DNA from 4 places in the uncultured Paenibacillus sp. genome. Region 2 is predicted to be linked to each of the others. Evidence: riboswitches for the same ligand, from Rfam matches in the RefSeq annotation. Region 2 holds a riboswitch; each other region holds the start of a gene.
What was found. A riboswitch is a leader RNA that binds a small molecule or an ion and turns the genes downstream of it on or off. The one in region 2 is predicted to bind cyclic di-GMP.
Positions count from the first base shown of each region.

Region 1: another riboswitch for cyclic di-GMP. It lies ahead of RWM61_RS17780 (EAL domain-containing protein); the one in region 2 lies ahead of RWM61_RS02905 (chemotaxis protein CheX).
Region 3: another riboswitch for cyclic di-GMP. It lies ahead of RWM61_RS05695 (EAL domain-containing protein); the one in region 2 lies ahead of RWM61_RS02905 (chemotaxis protein CheX).
Region 4: another riboswitch for cyclic di-GMP. It lies ahead of RWM61_RS02005 (hypothetical protein); the one in region 2 lies ahead of RWM61_RS02905 (chemotaxis protein CheX).

Region 1 covers NZ_CAUPYC010000077.1:3,362-7,453, forward strand. The annotation lists gene RWM61_RS17765 (spore germination protein) at 1-41, opposite strand, end outside; gene RWM61_RS17770 (GGDEF domain-containing protein) at 145-963, opposite strand; gene RWM61_RS17775 (hypothetical protein) at 960-1,313, opposite strand; gene RWM61_RS17780 (EAL domain-containing protein) at 1,344-2,072, opposite strand; cyclic di-GMP riboswitch class I at 2,150-2,233, opposite strand; gene RWM61_RS17785 (spore germination protein) at 2,494-4,092, shown strand, end outside.
Region 2 covers NZ_CAUPYC010000005.1:15,861-19,952, forward strand. The annotation lists gene RWM61_RS02885 (metallophosphoesterase) at 1-86, shown strand, start outside; gene RWM61_RS02890 (DUF420 domain-containing protein) at 205-735, shown strand; gene ytxJ (bacillithiol system redox-active protein YtxJ) at 820-1,161, shown strand; gene RWM61_RS02900 (hypothetical protein) at 1,227-1,682, opposite strand; gene RWM61_RS02905 (chemotaxis protein CheX) at 1,718-2,167, opposite strand; cyclic di-GMP riboswitch class I at 2,257-2,340, opposite strand; gene ggt (gamma-glutamyltransferase) at 2,632-4,092, shown strand, end outside.
Region 3 covers NZ_CAUPYC010000010.1:31,757-35,848, reverse strand. The annotation lists gene phnE (phosphonate ABC transporter, permease protein PhnE) at 1-139, opposite strand, end outside; gene phnD (phosphate/phosphite/phosphonate ABC transporter substrate-binding protein) at 146-1,087, opposite strand; cyclic di-GMP riboswitch class I at 1,282-1,368, shown strand; gene RWM61_RS05695 (EAL domain-containing protein) at 1,438-4,092, shown strand, end outside.
Region 4 covers NZ_CAUPYC010000003.1:101,630-105,721, forward strand. The annotation lists gene RWM61_RS01995 (AAA family ATPase) at 1-1,016, shown strand, start outside; gene RWM61_RS02000 (hotdog fold thioesterase) at 1,302-1,691, shown strand; gene RWM61_RS02005 (hypothetical protein) at 1,810-2,034, opposite strand; cyclic di-GMP riboswitch class I at 2,118-2,201, opposite strand; gene RWM61_RS02010 (DUF6953 family protein) at 2,288-2,524, opposite strand; gene RWM61_RS02015 (TIGR02679 domain-containing protein) at 2,613-4,040, opposite strand; gene RWM61_RS02020 (TIGR02680 family protein) at 4,073-4,092, opposite strand, start outside.

The DNA of each region.
Region 1 (4,092 bases), on a different contig from region 2:
GCTCTAAACAGGAGACGGATGAGTCTTTTAAACATATCCATACCTTTGCCCCCAGCATTCTCTAAACCTTGTCAACTTTAAACCATTATTGCCAAGTGAGGGTGAATTATAACATTGTTCGTGCGCGAGTATCCGTGAGCCATTTCATTTGGAAGCGGATTGTCCTTCCGCCATTGCCGCAACCTTGAGAGAGGTGGACAATAAACTGGCCCTGCTCAAAATCTCCCGTAATGATAACGTAAAGAAGTCCGGTTCCCGATGTCCATTCACATGCCCTACCGCCGCGGATACGGAGATGTTGTTGATCACGATCGGCTGAGAGAACAACCGGATGAAATGTTCGACTTCCGATTCATCCGCCAGCGTGATCATGACAAATTCATCGCCGGCATACCTGCACAGAAAATCACGGTCTTCGACAACTTCCGCTGCTGCCCTGTTGGAAAATTCCCGGATCACATCATCCCCGAACGGATGGCCGTAACGCTTATTTATTTGACCGAAATCATTCAAATCGATAAATAGCAGGTGGAAAGGCTGCCGGTTTTTCAGAAACTCCTCCCCTGCATACTGGATATAAGGCGCGCGGTATAAACCCGTCAACGGATCCATAAATTCGGACACTTTCATCTTAATCGCTTCCCGTGTCGCCAAACCGACCATCTTGTCTTCTTCCATGATCAAAATTCGCTCGATTTCATGCCGATCCATGATATTCAACGCATCCCATATGAATCGATCGGGTGAAGTGCAAATGGGGTTCGGCGTCATGGCATCCGCCACAATGCGGTTGGGATGGGAAGAACGGACATCGCGGGACGTGATAATGCCCATGACCGTTCCATGGTCCACGACGATTAACGAACCGACTTTCCATTCGTTCATCCGTTCCGCTGCGTAGGAAACGCTTTTGTCCGACGAAACCGTATAAACGGAAGATGCCATGATCTCGGACACTTTCATCCCAATTCCACCTCCCGTTGTACGGAAACCGCGATTTTCAGTTCGGAACGCAGTACCATGGTGTCGTGGATCAAACGCTCCGCCTCCTCCATGACAATGTTCATAAGAAGTCGTTGATCCAGCATCTGCAGAAGTGAATTTCGTATGAGAACAGCTTCTATTCTTGGATGATCCATCCGGATCAGGGTGAATTGCTCCGGGGAGAGTGCCTCCGCCATCCGCTTTACGGCTTCCGGACCGATCGGCGCCTTTTTCCCGATAATTAACAGGTCCTGCATAGGCGGTACTTCAAATTCGGAGATTTTGAGCGAAAGCGTTGCTTTTCGTGAATACACGTTTTGATCACCCATCTTACCTCATTCCTCCAGGTTTCATTATGGTTACTTGTGCTCCTCCAGCCGGTCGGGTTTCCCCAAAAAATAGCCCTGCCCGATCGTTACGCCCAATAACGAGGCATGAGCGAGATCCTCTTCTCGTTCGATTCCTTCTAAAATGAGGCTGGAATCATCCCGGCAGTAATCGACGAACAGCCGGATCACCTTTTGCTTTTTCTTGCAAATGGACAGCCCAGTGGAAAAAAATCGGTCTATCTTTATGAAATCCGGCGATATTTCGACGATTTTCCGAAACGTGGTCGTCCCGTCGCCCACGTCATCCAGGGCAATCAAAAAACCTGCATCCCGGAGTTCCCCGATTCTTTGAATGAACAAGGGGTCATTCCAAATTTGTCCTTCTATGATGGATTCGTTAATTTCAAGCACAATGCGATGACGAAAAAGAAGAAACCGTCGCTCTAAGTTGTCCACAAACGAAGGAAAAGTGTCGGCAACGATGGTGGAGGGAAAAAGATTGACGAACAATAATTCGTCCCCCTCCTGTATGACCGGCGAAGAAAAGAAACTGGAAACCGCACAGTCAATGGACCACATATCCAATTGCAGCAACCGATTCTGGCTAAGAGCTCCTTGAAATAAGGCATCCGGGCTTATGCCCGTTTTACTGCGAATTAATGCTTCGTATCCGAACTTGTTTTGTTCGGGAAGTCGACAAAGTGGCTGAAATACATGGTAAAAGTGATTGTGTTCAATGAGATCCGCAATGTTTTCCATCGACTAATCCTTCCTTTTATAGGTTTATCAAATGAAAGAGCTACCCCGAAACAAAGGAGTAGCTCCTAAGCAACAATTTCGGTGACCCAGCTGCCGTAGATGGAATCCTTAGGCCTGAAGTTTTGCGCCCCAGCCTTTCGGCAGGTTTGCCTTTTTCGCATCGTTGTCCGTCCGAAGACCTATGAATAAAAAGATTAGGGAACCGTTTCATTTCGACGTTATGCGTCTATATTCCTATTTATTCGACAAATTTCACCTAATCCCTCCCAAGAAGATTTTTTTTATTGGGCAAAGTTATGAAACCATTCTATTGCGTCCCGACCATTCAATCGATGGAATGAATTCCGGCACCCTCCGAGACTCACAAGAATAAAAGCAAATCCGACAGCGAATAACTAATACATGGTAAGGAGGGAAAAACATGTCCTTTTGGAACCGACTGCGCAGATTAAGGCGAAGAAAAAAAGAACAAACGATATCGGATACAAGCACGTTCCCCCTTCATCGGGAGTTAAAAGACAACCTTCATCAAATCAGGCAGGAGGTTGGAAACAGCCCTGATGTCATTATCCGTGAATTCAAGCTCGGAAGCTCGCAGGTGCAGGTTGCCGCCGTTTATACCGACGGGTTGGCCGACAAGAAGATGGTCGGTGATTTTGTCATGCGTTCCTTGATGATCGATACCGCCGAGGAGACATTCAAAAGTATGGTATCGGATCAGAATGTATTTGATTTGATTAAAGACAATGCTTTGTCCATCGGAGAAGTGAAGGTAGTCAAGGATTGGAACGGTCTCCTTTCAAACATTTTGTCCGGAGATACGGTCATCCTGATGGACGGTTGGGCGGAAGCGATCAGCGGCGGCACCAAAGGGGGAGAAACCAGGGGTGTTGAGGAACCGTCATCCCAAGTGGTCATTCGCGGACCCAAGGACGGTTTCACGGAGTCCATCGGGACAAATATTTCCCTTATCCGCCGCCGAATTAAAAGTTCTAATCTATGGTTGGAGACCATGAAAATCGGCAATGTGACACAGACGGACGTTGCTGTCATGTATGTCAAAGGGATCGCCAACGATAAACTGGTTCAAGAGGTAAAGAAACGGCTGAACGACATTAAAATTGACGGCATCCTGGAATCCGGTTATATCGAAGAGTTGATTCAAGATGAAACATTCACCCTGTTTCCCACCGTTTACAATACCGAGCGGCCGGATACGGTCGCCGCAAATTTGCTGGAAGGCCGAATCGCCATTTTGGTGGACGGAACACCGTTTGCCCTCCTCGCGCCCACCACATTTTTTATGTATTTTCAATCCGCCGAAGATTACTATCAACGTTACGATATCGGAACGGCCATTCGATTGTTAAGGTATGTCACTTTTTTTATTTCTTTATTGGGACCTTCCGTCTATGTCGCCGCCATTACGTTCCATCAGGAAATGATACCGACTCCTCTTTTGATCAGTCTGGCGGCGCAGCGGGATGCCGTTCCTTTCCCCGCAATAGTAGAAGCCATGATGATGGAGGTCAGTTTTGAGATTTTGCGCGAGGCCGGCGTTCGCATGCCGCGGGCGATCGGCCAAGCGGTATCGATCGTAGGCGCGCTGGTTTTGGGGCAGGCGGCGGTACAAGCCGGGATCGTATCTCCGGCGATGGTGATCGTAGTCGCGATTACGGGGATTGCCAGCTTTGCCACCCCGGCCTTCAACATGGCGATTACGATCCGTTTGCTCCGGTTTGTGATCATGATTTTTGCCGCCACTTTCGGTTTTTACGGGATTGCGATCATCAACATTATAATAATAGCCCATTTATGCGGCTTGCGTTCTTTCGGAATGCCTTATATGGCTCCTCTTGCCCCGTTTATTCCTGCCGATCTGAAGGATACCGTGCTGCGTCTGCCATTATCGTCACTCCTTACCCGCCCGCGTCTGATCAACCAAAATAAAATGTCTCGGATGGAGCGAAATCAACAGCCTTCTCCTCCCATGGAAAAGGGAAGCAAGAACAAGGGGGAT
Region 2 (4,092 bases):
CCTCCGGATTCGGGACATGGGGGCCGCCGATCCGGCTAGCCAGCCGTTCGGAGGTTATCGATCTGGCCGTTGAATTCCGCAAATAACGCGACGTTCGAAAAATTGTGACAATCCTGCGACGAAACCGGTTGTGCGAAACGCTAAAAATGTCTAATCTATACATGATAAGGGTTGTCGATTTTTTGGCTTGGAGGAGGATGCTGGATGGCAACGATACGGCAACGCAATTGGATTCCGCTTATATTCGTCTTTACGATCGTACTGGTAGGCATTATTGCGGCGTTGTTTTTTCTGCCCGGTTATAAAGGTGAAGTCGGGTTTGACGTAACCATTCTGCCGATGCTGAACGCAATTTACAACTGTTTTACTTTCTCGTTCCTGTTGATTGCTCTTTACGCCGTCAAACGCAAAAACATCAAAATGCATCGAACGTTCATTTGGGCCGCGTTCGGGTCGACGTTCCTTTTTCTCATTACTTATGTGATCTATCAATTCCTGACCGAGCCGACGATGTACGGCGGCAGCGAGGCCATGCGCAATGTCTACCTGATCATTCTCCTTAGCCACATTACGCTGGCGATCGTGAACGTCCCGCTGGCACTGATCTCGCTCACTTACGGATTGGGCAACCGGATCGCCAAGCACCGCAAAATCGCGAAAGTGACGATGCCGATCTGGCTGTACGTCAGCTCCACAGGCGTTATCGTCTATCTGATGATCTCGCCATATTATTGAGCCGCGGATTTGAACCGGCGGCGAAAAAAGCCTACAATAACAAAGAAACCATTCGCACACCGGCGAAAAGGAGGCAGACGCTCAATGAAAACATGGACCGAAATTACGACGCTTGAGGAATGGGAGAAGCTCAAGGCCCAATCCACGGAGCGCAGCCAGCTGATACTGAAGCACAGCACGCGTTGCCCGGTGAGCGCAAGCGCGCTGGAGGAATACGACAGCTACCTGGCCGGCAAGCCGAACGCCGATGCCGATTATTATCTGGTCAAGGTCATCGAAGCCCGTCCGGTATCCAATCAGATTGCGGAGGATCTGGGCGTGACGCATGCGTCACCGCAAATCATCCTGTTCAAGGACGGCAAGCCGGTATGGAACACTTCGCATTGGTCGGTGACACGCAAGCATATCACCGCGGTGTTGGACTAAAGGCCGAAATATACTTCCGCTAAAAAGGACGTTCGCCCATCCGGCGAACGTCCTTTTTTAAAAATTCATGATGCGATTTCAGAAGACGAAGCGTTCAGGCGGTAAGGGTGGAGGGATCGCTCGACGATCAGGCTGAAACGTTCCCGGTCGATATCGGGAAGTAGGCGCTCGGCGTAAGTCCAAGCATTCTCCTCGATGCGAAGCGCGATCAAGCTGCGTTCTCGTCCGCTGCACACATCCATTCGGTCCGAAAGGTCCTGCAATTCCGTATCCTCGGCATGGCCGAGCTCATGCGCGAAAATAATCGCGACGCAGGCTGCGAGAAATTCGTGGGAGCCGAACAGCTGCTGGCATTGCTCCGCGATGGACTCCGTATACAAGGTTACCGTATGGTTCTTCATATGATATTTCCCTCCGACCAATCTGCCGCCGGGAAACCGCCGCTCGAGAACAACCTTCACGCGGCTGTGAGAGCGGGCCAACAGCTCCCTTACGATTATCGACGTCGATTCGTTCGTCAAACCATTCACCCGAGTATGTTTATTTGTAAATCGGTTCAAGCGATCATGAAAATATCAAAGTCGCCGATATCGTTCAAAGAAAGAGGAATCGTAATCGCCTTGCACTCCGCGTAGCAATGATCGTCGCTCATAATGTTCGGCGGGGTGATGTCCACGACGATGCCTTCATTATAGAGCATCGTGCTGGCGTTGCCGCTGATCATGTTGCCGAGCTCCGAGATCGCGCTGCGGCACATATCGTCCAATTCCGCAACGGGGTAACCGCCCATCATGGAGGAAACGATCTTCAAGGCGACATCCTGCGGGAAGCAGAAAATGACTTCGCCCTGGAATGCGCCGACAATGCCGATCTTCAGCATCAGCAGATCGCTTCTGCCCTGCAGCGTCTTGAGCACGAGCTGTCCGATCGAGGGCTTGACCTGCATCATGGCCTCGATGACATGAATCGAAGAGGTGAGGAACGGATTGATGTACTGCGCGTTCATACGGTGCCCCCTATTTGGAGTAGATTAAAAAGAAATCCGCCCCCGAAATTCCGGAAGCGGTCTTCGACCGTCGCATCAGCGTCCGCAATTTCGGAAACCCAGCCGCCTTGGGATAGTCCTGTAGGCCTGTGGCTTTGCGTCCCTGTCTTTCAACAGGTTTGCCCTTTCGTTTTGCTAGGGAAAGACGTAGCGCAAACGATCTAGATCGAAAGAACTAGTCGAATAAAAGCGCTAATTACCTATATATTACCACATTAACGGGCGAAGGGCTATAACTTTTTCCAACGATGTCGAACGAACGGCGGTTTTTGTCGGCTGTCATGTCACCGCTTCCACTCCGGCCGCCCGTGCATGGCGACCAATATCGTTTGCGGATGACAGCGAAAGTGACAAAACCGGCCGATACGCGTTGCGGGGCGCCGAGAGCCGGCCATACAATGGGGGCACGACAAAGGAGGCCTGTTATGCTGAACATTATGCCGAAGGTGCATCACGCCATGGTGACGGCGCCTCATTATTTGGCCACGGCGGTCGGCAGCCGGATTATGCAGCAGGGGGGCAACTCGTTTGACGCCTCCGTCGCGGTCAGCGCCGCTTTGGCGGTCGTCTATCCGCATATGACCGGTCTGGGCGGCGACGCTTTTTTTATGGTTTACAAGGCCGGCAGCGGCAAAGTGGAAGGTTATAACGGCAGCGGGCGCTCGGGCGTCCACGCGGTTTGCGAACGTTACGCGGGCAAAGAAGTGATTCCGTTTCGCGGCGCGGACAGCGCGATTACGGTGCCGGGTATGGTCGATGCCTGGTGGAGCGTTTGGACCCGCTACGGCAGCCTTCCGTGGGAGCAACTGCTGGAGCCGGCGGCCCGCTACGCGGAAGACGGTTTCCCCGTTTCGCGCAACCTGGCGGAATGGATCGTCAAGGATAAACGTTTATTGGAAGCGAGCGAACCGCTGAAACGGCTCTATCAATCCGGAGGACAATGGCTGACGGAGGGCGACCGTCTGGAGCAGGCCGAACTGGCCGCCACTCTTCGGGCTCTGCAGCGGGGCGGGCGCGAAGCGTTCTATGAAGGGGAGGTGATGAAGCGGTTAACTGCGGGAATCGCCGCGGAAGGCGGGCTGCTGACGGAGGACGATTTCCGCTTGCATGCCGGCGAGTGGGTCGTTCCCCTGAACACTTCCTACAGAGGCTGGGACGTGCATCAGATGCCTCCCAATTCCCAGGGATTTTCGCTGCTAATGATGCTGAATATGCTGGAAAATACCGAGCTTACGGCGTATCCCCGGAACTCGGCCGGGTTTTATCATCTGATGGCCGAGGTGGTGAAGCGGTCGTTCCGCGACAGGGATGCGTATCTGACGGACCCTGCTTTTCGGCACATTCCGCTGCACAAGCTGCTGTCCAAATCTTACGCCGCTTCGCTGTGGGCCGACATTGCACAGGCTCCGCCGGCTGCGGCCCCTTACCTGTCGCAGGAGATGGGGCAGGATACGGCGTACGCCGCCGCCGTCGACGAGGAGGGAAACGCGGTTTCCTTCATTCAAAGCCTGTATTTCGACTTCGGATCCGGCTGGATGCCGGGCGGAACGGGAATCGTGATGCAGAACAGGGGCTCGTTCTTCTCGCTGGACCCGCTTCAGCCGAACGTGCTGGAGCCGCGCAAGCGCTGCTTTCACACGCTGATGCCCGGCATGGTTACGCGGGATGGCAAGCCGTACCTGCTTCTCGGCACGCAGGGAGGCGAAGGCCAGCCGCAAACGACGCTTTCGGTCCTGACCGGCGTCCTCGATTACGGACTGTCGATCCAGGAGGCGATCGCGCTTCCAAGGTGGGTATACGGCCGGACGTGGGGCGATTCCGGGGACACGCTGAAGGTGGAAAAAAGATGCGGCGACGGCGTGCTGTCGGAGCTCCGCGCGAACGGA
Region 3 (4,092 bases), on a different contig from region 2:
CATCGGCCGGAAACCAGTTGCCGGCGATAAAGCGGAACGTGTTGCCCAGATCGCGAAAAGCCGAGACCGTCACGCCCACGCCCGATCCCGACCACCAAAGCAGGACAACCACCGCCGCGGCGGCAAAAACTCTTTTCATCACAGGTTACGGCTTGGGCTTCAAACGCCCGTCCTCGATCGCCGCCTGCCGAATGGCCGCGTAATCCTCGTCGCTCGCTTCCGCAAACCCGCTGGCGCCGCCGAACGCGCCGAGAATGTCGGGATCGTCGATGCCCTTCATCGCTTCCCGTATGCTTGCGATATCTTCATCGGAGAAGGTGTTCACGACAGCCCACGGATATTGGAACAGCTCCTCCGATTGCCAGATCTTCTTGATCTTCTTGCCGTCCACCTTGCCCTGCTTCACCAGATTATTGTAATAGGCGCTGTCGATCGCTCCCACATCCTGCTGCCTGTTCTGGATCGCAAGCGCGGTAGCCGTATGGTCGCCCGTATACGTTACGCTTGCAAACTGATGCTCCTGCTGGGACTTGAACACGCCCGCTTTCTTGAGCGCGATGCCCGGGATCAGGCTGCCGGACGTCGAGTTGATGTCCCCAAAGGCGAACCGGACGTCGCCCGCATTCGCCACGACATCCTCGAGCGAGGCGTATGGGGAATCCGACGGAGCGATCAGATAGGAATAGTAGAACGGCTTCCCTTCGATAAGCTGCGTGACGATCGCGTTGACGCCGTACCGCTCATGCGCCTCCACATACGTCAGCGGTCCGAGATAGGCCATTTGCACCTTGCCGGCGCCCATCGCTTCCACGACGCCGTTGTAGTCCGGATACACCTCGGCCGTTACCTTCCTGCCGAGCTTCGCCGCCAATACGTCCGCCAGCTTGTCCGCGCCGGGCTTCATCTCATTGCCGCCCTGCGCGGGAATGACGCCGATCAGGATTTCCTCCTGCCCCTGCGCCGCATTCCCTGCCTGATTGTTCGCCGTACCCGATTCCCGCTTATCCGCGTTGCCGCAAGCCGTTGCGAGCAGGCCAGAGATCAGCAGACATGTTAATACCGAAAACGATTGTCTTTTTCGGAACATTCCGTTCTCTCCTCCCGTCAAAATGAATGATCCCATATAAGATCAGTACAATAATTGAGATTAACACAGTTTCGCCCGAAAAAAAAGAAAGCGCCGTCCGCCGTCCGCCCTGACCGTCCGTTAGGCGCTGCCGTCCCAACCAAAAAAAAGTTTTTGACAAATTACGACATATTCCGTTATGATTGTATGTAACTGAATACCTACGGCAAACTCGTCCGAAAGGCGGGGACGCAAAACCACAGGTCTTCCGCCGATTCGGCGATGACGGCTGGGCTGCACTTGAACAAACACTACCTTTCGGGTTGTGTTTTTTTTATGTGCCTAATCATTTATACATAGGCGGGATCGTAATGTTCAACCAAACCAAAGCGGCATCGGTCGCCTCCGTTTCGCGCTTGCTGCTGCTGCTTGCGCTGGCGGGTATCGGCAATGCGCTGAACGTGTCGCTGTTTTTCGGCGTGGATCTCATATTCGGCAGCATCTTCGTATTGTTGATTTTAAGATGGCACGGATTGAAATGGGGGGTAACGGCCTCCATCCTGGCCGGCGGCGTTACGGTCTTTTTGTGGAATCATCCGTACGGCATGGCGGCCCTTGTTCTGGAGACGGTATTCATCGGTGCTTTTTACCGGCGCAGGATCGGCGACAGCATTATTCTGGCGGCGCTGTATTGGCTCCTTGTCGGCGCGCCTTTGATCTGGCTGGGCTACCGTCTCGCGCTGCATATGAACACGACGGCTACGCTCACGGTCATCCTGAAGGACGCGGTGAACGGCATTTTCAATGCGTGGGCGGCCACCCTGCTGTATACCTTTTTGCCGGCTTCTGCGCGGCCGGCGGCGAACGCCAAAAAACCGACCCGCCATTTCTACGATATTCTGTTTCTCATCTTCACCGGGCTGATCATTTTCCCGCTGCTGGTCGTGACCGTCATGATCGGATGGCAGGAATATTATAAAACCGATCGGGAAATCCAGGCCGCGATCGAACGCCAATCCGAAATCATCCGCAATGAGATCGACGGTTGGCGAACGGCTCACCTGGCGGCTATCGAGCAATTGTCCGTATTGGCTTCCGAGGAGAATCCGAACGACCGGGACGCGCTGCAAAAGCTTACCGCCAATCCGGGGCAGATTTTTCCGGATTTTCGCAGCATTTATATCGCCGACGCCGCGGGAACGACCGTTGCTTTTTACCCGTTCAAGAACGCGGAAGGCCGGTCCAATCTGGGTTTGAATTTCGCCGACCGCCCTTACTTTCAGCGGGCGCAAGCGGGCCTGCGGCCCGTCATATCGGATGTTTTCGTCGGCAGGGTCGGCGTTTCCGAACCGATCGTGAACATTGCGGCTCCGATCGTCAAGGGCGGCCGGTTCCAAGGCATCGCGTCCGGGGCGTTGAATCTCGGCTACATCAAAGACAGAATCGAGAAATTCACCGATAACCGCCGCATGGACATTACGATCGTCGACCGCAACCGGAAGGTCATCGCAAGCACGCGGCGCGGCTTCGACGCCATGCGGATCTACGATTGGAAGCAAGGAGGGGATCCGGTTGCCCTGAAGAACGGTCTGTACCGTTGGTTCCCGGTAGATGAGCAAAACCCGATGACGCGCTGGGAAAAGTCGTCTTACGTCAAGCTCATCGGCTTAACGGGCGCCGGGGAGCGGGATTGGACGATCGTGGTCGAATCCCATGCGGCGCCCTACCGGGACGCCTTGTACGGCTCCTATATTAAAATACTGTCCGTTCTGCTGCTGTTCGGACTGGTGGCGACCGCCGCGGCTATCCTTCTCAGCCGGCTGATCATACGGCCGATTTCCCGTCTGGCGAATGCGACGACGGATTTGCCGGCCAAAATATCGGAAAACAAGCCCTTTGATTGGCCCGAAAGCTTTTTGCACGAAATCGCCGTCCTGACCGCCAACTTCAAGAACATGTCCGAAAAGCTCAAAACGATGTTCGGCGAGATCAGGCACCTTGCCTATTACGACAGCTTGACCGGCTTGCCCAACAGAGTATTGTTCAATCGGGAGTTGAACCTCGTCCTGGAACGGTCGGGCCGGCAGGAGCGGCAGGCGGCCGTCCTTTTTATCGATCTGGACCGGTTTAAAGTCGTGAACGACTCGCTGGGACACGGGCAGGGCGATTCGCTGCTGCAGCAGGCGGCCGTTCGGCTGCAAGGCTGCATCGAGGCGAACGACATTCTCTCCCGCATGGGCGGCGATGAATTCACGGCTGTACTGCCGCGAACGAACCGGGAGCAGACGGCCCTGACCGCGCAAAAAATGCTGGACGCCTTCAGTCTGCCGTTCGATCTGGACGGCCATGAAGTGTTCATTACGCCGAGCATCGGCATCAGCATGTATCCTGTCGACGGCGAGGATCACCAGGAGCTGATCAAGCGCGCCGACCAGGCCATGTACGCCGCCAAAGAGAAGGGCAAAAACATGTACCGCTTCTACATGGCGGAAATGTCCGAGTCGACCGCGAGCAAAATGGTTCTGGAAACGATGCTGCATAAAGCGTTGGAAAACGGCGAATTCGAGCTTCACTACCAGCCGAAGATCAATGCGGGAACATGGGCTTTCAGCGGGCTGGAAACGCTCATTCGCTGGAAGCATCCGCAGCGGGGGTGGATTTCCCCCGGAGAGTTTATACCGGCAGCCGAAGAAACGGGCTTGATCTGTCCGATCGGCGAGTGGGTATTGCGTAAGGCTTGCGCCCAAAACAAAGCCTGGCAGAATGCCGGTCACCCGGCCTTTGCCGTGTCCGTGAACATATCCGTGCGGCAGCTTCGGGAACAAAACCTCGTCGAGCTCGTCCCGCAAATCCTGAAGGAAAGCGGACTGGAACCGCAATTCCTGGAGCTGGAGATTACCGAAAATCTCAGCATGCATAATATGGAGTTTGTATGGAACATTCTCCACAAGCTAAGGAAGCTGGGCATCAAAATCGCGATGGACGACTTCGGCACAGGCTATTCTTCGCTGAGCTATTTAAAGAAG
Region 4 (4,092 bases), on a different contig from region 2:
GCCAGGTGACGGGTTTTCCGGCTCAAACCATCCATGCCCTGCTCGGCAGGGGCATCGGCAAAAACAGCCGGATCCTCTATCACTACAAGCGCAAGCCGCTGCAGACCGATGTGCTTATCGTGGACGAGGCAAGCATGGTGAACGAATATTTATGGCGCGATTTGCTTTGGGCGGTGCGCGACGGAACAAGACTGATCTTTGTGGGCGATCCGAATCAGTTGGAACCGATCGGGCCCGGCAACCCGTTCGCGGATATGCTCCGTTTCGGCTTTCCCGCCGTCCGGCTGAGCCGCAATTACCGCAACGACTCCGCCATCCTGGCGCTGGCGGACGCCGTCTTGTCGGGAGAAGCGGACGAATCGCTGCTGCAGGGCAAAGGCATCGCGTTCATTCCTTGCACAAGTGCCGAACAGGCCTTGCCGCTGCTGCGAAAAGCCTATGCGGACCGCGACGGCGACTGTCCGATCGTTACGATGTATAGGGAGGAATCCGCAGTCGGCGTGGAGAAGCTGAATGCGTGGATGAAGCGGCAGGTCAATCCTTCCCGCGGATCGTGCGGTACCGCGACGTTCGATATCGGAGACCCTGTCATGCAAATCGTCAACACCGGCATTGCGGATAACGGGGACATGGGGCGGATCGAGGCGGTGCATCGGCAGAAGGGTGTGCAAATCGCGTTCGAGAGCGGACTCGAGGCGTTTTATTCCCCGGACGAATTGAGTGATTTCATCGAGCTGGCGTACGCGATTACAACCGCCAAAACCCAAGGCAGCCAATACGAAGGCGTCGTTATTCCTATTCTGGATATCCGGCACGAGCTTTCCCACCGCCATTCGATGTGGTACCGGAATTCGTTGTATACGGCCGTGACCCGCGCCAAAAAAGAGCTGGCCATCATCGGCGACATACAGGAATTCATCGCCGCCGCCGAACGATCCGGACGATCGCGCCGCACCCGGTTGTTAAGACGGCTCGAAGCTTATTTGGGGGAGCGCTTCATCCCCCGGCAGCCCTGAATCAAGGGATGACCTACAATTGAAACTCGAGAACGTGCCGATTGAGCTTGTATAACCCACGAATCCCTGTAAGGGATACCGGGGGCCGGGCATGTCGGGCTTCCCGCCCGCCCCCCCTTGCCGATGCATGCCGTTTGCTCTTTGCCATAAGGTGTATTTTTTCCCATCATCCTTGATATAATCGAAGCAAACATCTCTCAGGGGGTTATCGCATTGGCGGAAGTGATCGTCTCGGAAAAGCTGTTGGCGTTATCCGGATTGGACCGGGACGCCTTTATCAGGCAAATGACGGAGCGCAGGCAAGGCACCGCCATGGAAGCACTGGACATCGAATATGTGGAGCTCGATCCGGACCGCGTCGTCATGACGATGCCGGTCGGACCGAAAACCCGGCAGCCGGCGGGATTGCTGCATGGCGGCGCATCCGTCTTATTGGCTGAAACGGCAGCCTCCATCGCGGCTGCGTTGAACATCGACTTGCGGCAATATGCGGCCGTCGGACTCGAAATTAACGCGAACCACTTGCGCAGCAAGCGGGACGGCCTCGTTACCGCTGTCGCAACCCCGCTGCACAAGGGAAGAACGACGATGGTGTGGGATGTAAAAATTTCCGGCGAAGACGGGAAGCTGGTCTGCGTGTCCCGCTGTACGGTAGCGATCGTCGAGCAGCGTTAACCGGAATCAGCGCTTTGTTTCTCATGCAAGTCCCTACTCTCTATCCAGCAGGCGGCATAATCGAAGCTTTCGCACAAAAGCCGGCCTTAACCGGCCGGCTTCCCTGTCGGGATTATCCTTAATTCAATCTCGATATAATGCCGTCTTTGATAAATTGCTGAATCGTCTTGATCGGGATGTCGGTCTTCTGATAGGCTTCCATCAAGCTGGGTCTGGGATGCGTCTTGATATAATCTTTGACTTTCTCAATATCCAAGCTGTACTTTTCCAAACAATCGCCACAGAACATCGACCTGCTGTTCAGCATGACCTGACCGCAGCTCGTGCAATTGGAAAGCGCCATCCTCTCACCTCTCCCTGTACGGGATCTCACTTCCAAACAAGCAAGAAGCTTATCCATGTTGCGCATAGATAAGCTTCGCCTCTATTTGCAACTGGCTGGCATAGTTGAAACCCTTAGCCCCTCTAGCTTTGCGCCATCATTTTTCAATGATTTTGCCCTGATATGAAGTTGAGCGAACGATCACATACTCCCTTCATTATAGCAATATACGCTCATTTGACAAGCATCGACACGATCGCCGTTAAAATCAAACTCAGGTCCAGCCCCAGAAGAAGCCGTCGCGATCCCACGCGATTTTCCCGCCATGCAGCTTTCGGAACGCCTTTATCACGTCCTTCGACAGCGACTGGTTGCCTCTCTCATTCACGAACACAAAAGCTTCACCGAAATGCGACCGCACATATTCGATCGCATCGCTTTGACGGAGGATGCCTCTGAATCTGATTTCCTCCACCATCCACTCCGCAACCTGCTGCGCTGTCGGTTCCAAGGCGCACCCCTCCTTCATTTTTTGTGTCGATCATTTCGCCTCGCACCATCGTTTTTTCGCTTGCCGGGAACGCAGGTGCCTAACGACCTTAAAAGGACGGGTGCCGCCCTTCCAACGCGTTCAGCCAGTCCGCTCCCAGCATAGAAACGATTTGTTCCTGAAACAATTTATACCCGCTCTTAACCATGTCGTCTGCCAGCCGGGCGTCCCATAATGCCTTGAATTTACCTAAACGCACCCGTTCCTCCCCGGTAAAAGAAAGCCTGCGCCCGTTTCCCTCAACCCCATGCGCATACGTTCCCGCGCCGAAACGCCACTCCGTAAATCGTTCGCGGTAACGGGCTGCCAGCACATTGCCTATTTCCAGGCCTTTAATGTCAAAATCACCGGAGTAAAAGAGCCGCCCCGACCACCGGCCCTGCTCGATGAACCGGTCGATCAACCGCAAGGCGGCGGCGCTCGCCGGCCCGCTTGTACAGAGGAGGAGCGGGCGATGCGCGCCGGAGGAAAGCTCCGTTCCCGCACGCATACCCGCCTCCGCCAAATCCACCAACGTGGAGAAGACAGGCGGATTCTCAACCACATACACATCGGTAAACGGTTCAAACCGCTCGGCTGCCTCTACTTGTCTAAGCGTTAGAACTCCCGGCAGGACCGGGCGCTCCCCGTTCGGATCATAAAAGTGAACGATCGAGGAGATGTCGTCATCCGCGATCCCCGCCGTACGATAAATATCCCTTACGAGCAGACTGTCCAATCCTGCCGTCGCATCGGATACCGCGTTATAGAATGAACCTTCCACCGGCGAGTCTCCAACCTCGTTCCCGTGCACGCTTTCCTTCAGCGCTTGAAAGAACAGCCTTCCCGCGGGCCTGGTCCGGTCGAGCGCATGCGCATCCCCAGACACTTGAGCCGCGAGCACCGGCAGCCGAATCGAACGGAGCTGCAACGAACCGCTCCTCACGCCGGCATCCCCTGTCAGGATAACGTTGAAGGCGCGTGCAGCGTACGTCAGCGGGCGCACCGCAGCGGCAGGCGACTCCCGCATCAATTCCTTCAACGTCCGGTAGCCTCCCGCGGCGCCTTGCATTAACCGCTCCAGCCAATCATTCAGTTGCGAATGAATCCGCTCCCCTTCACCCAGCAGCGTTTCCCGGACTTCGCGGAAAACCGCAGCCCATGCTTCCCGCGCGAGCAGTTCACGATCCGTCTTGGTCAGCAGCGGCTTGCCCGTGAGCACGGCATGCAGCTCGGCAAGCGTGTACGGAAACGATGAGTTCTCCAATTCCCGCTCAAAGAGGTGAAGCGGCACCTTGATCGTCTCCCCGGGTTTCCGGTTCCACCCGAAAAACGTGTTGACCGCATCGCATTCCTCGGCGGTCGCGGCAGCAATCACCGCGTGTCCGCCGACCTTTTCGAGCCCCGCATATCTCCGCCAGACCTCCGCAAGCATGCGGCGAAACCCCGGCTTCAGAAAATAACTCCGCGTCTTCTCGGCGAGCGTCTTCTCCGTCATATCAACGGCCGCCTCCGTATAGCGAATGACCTTTATCGATTAGACCCATCTT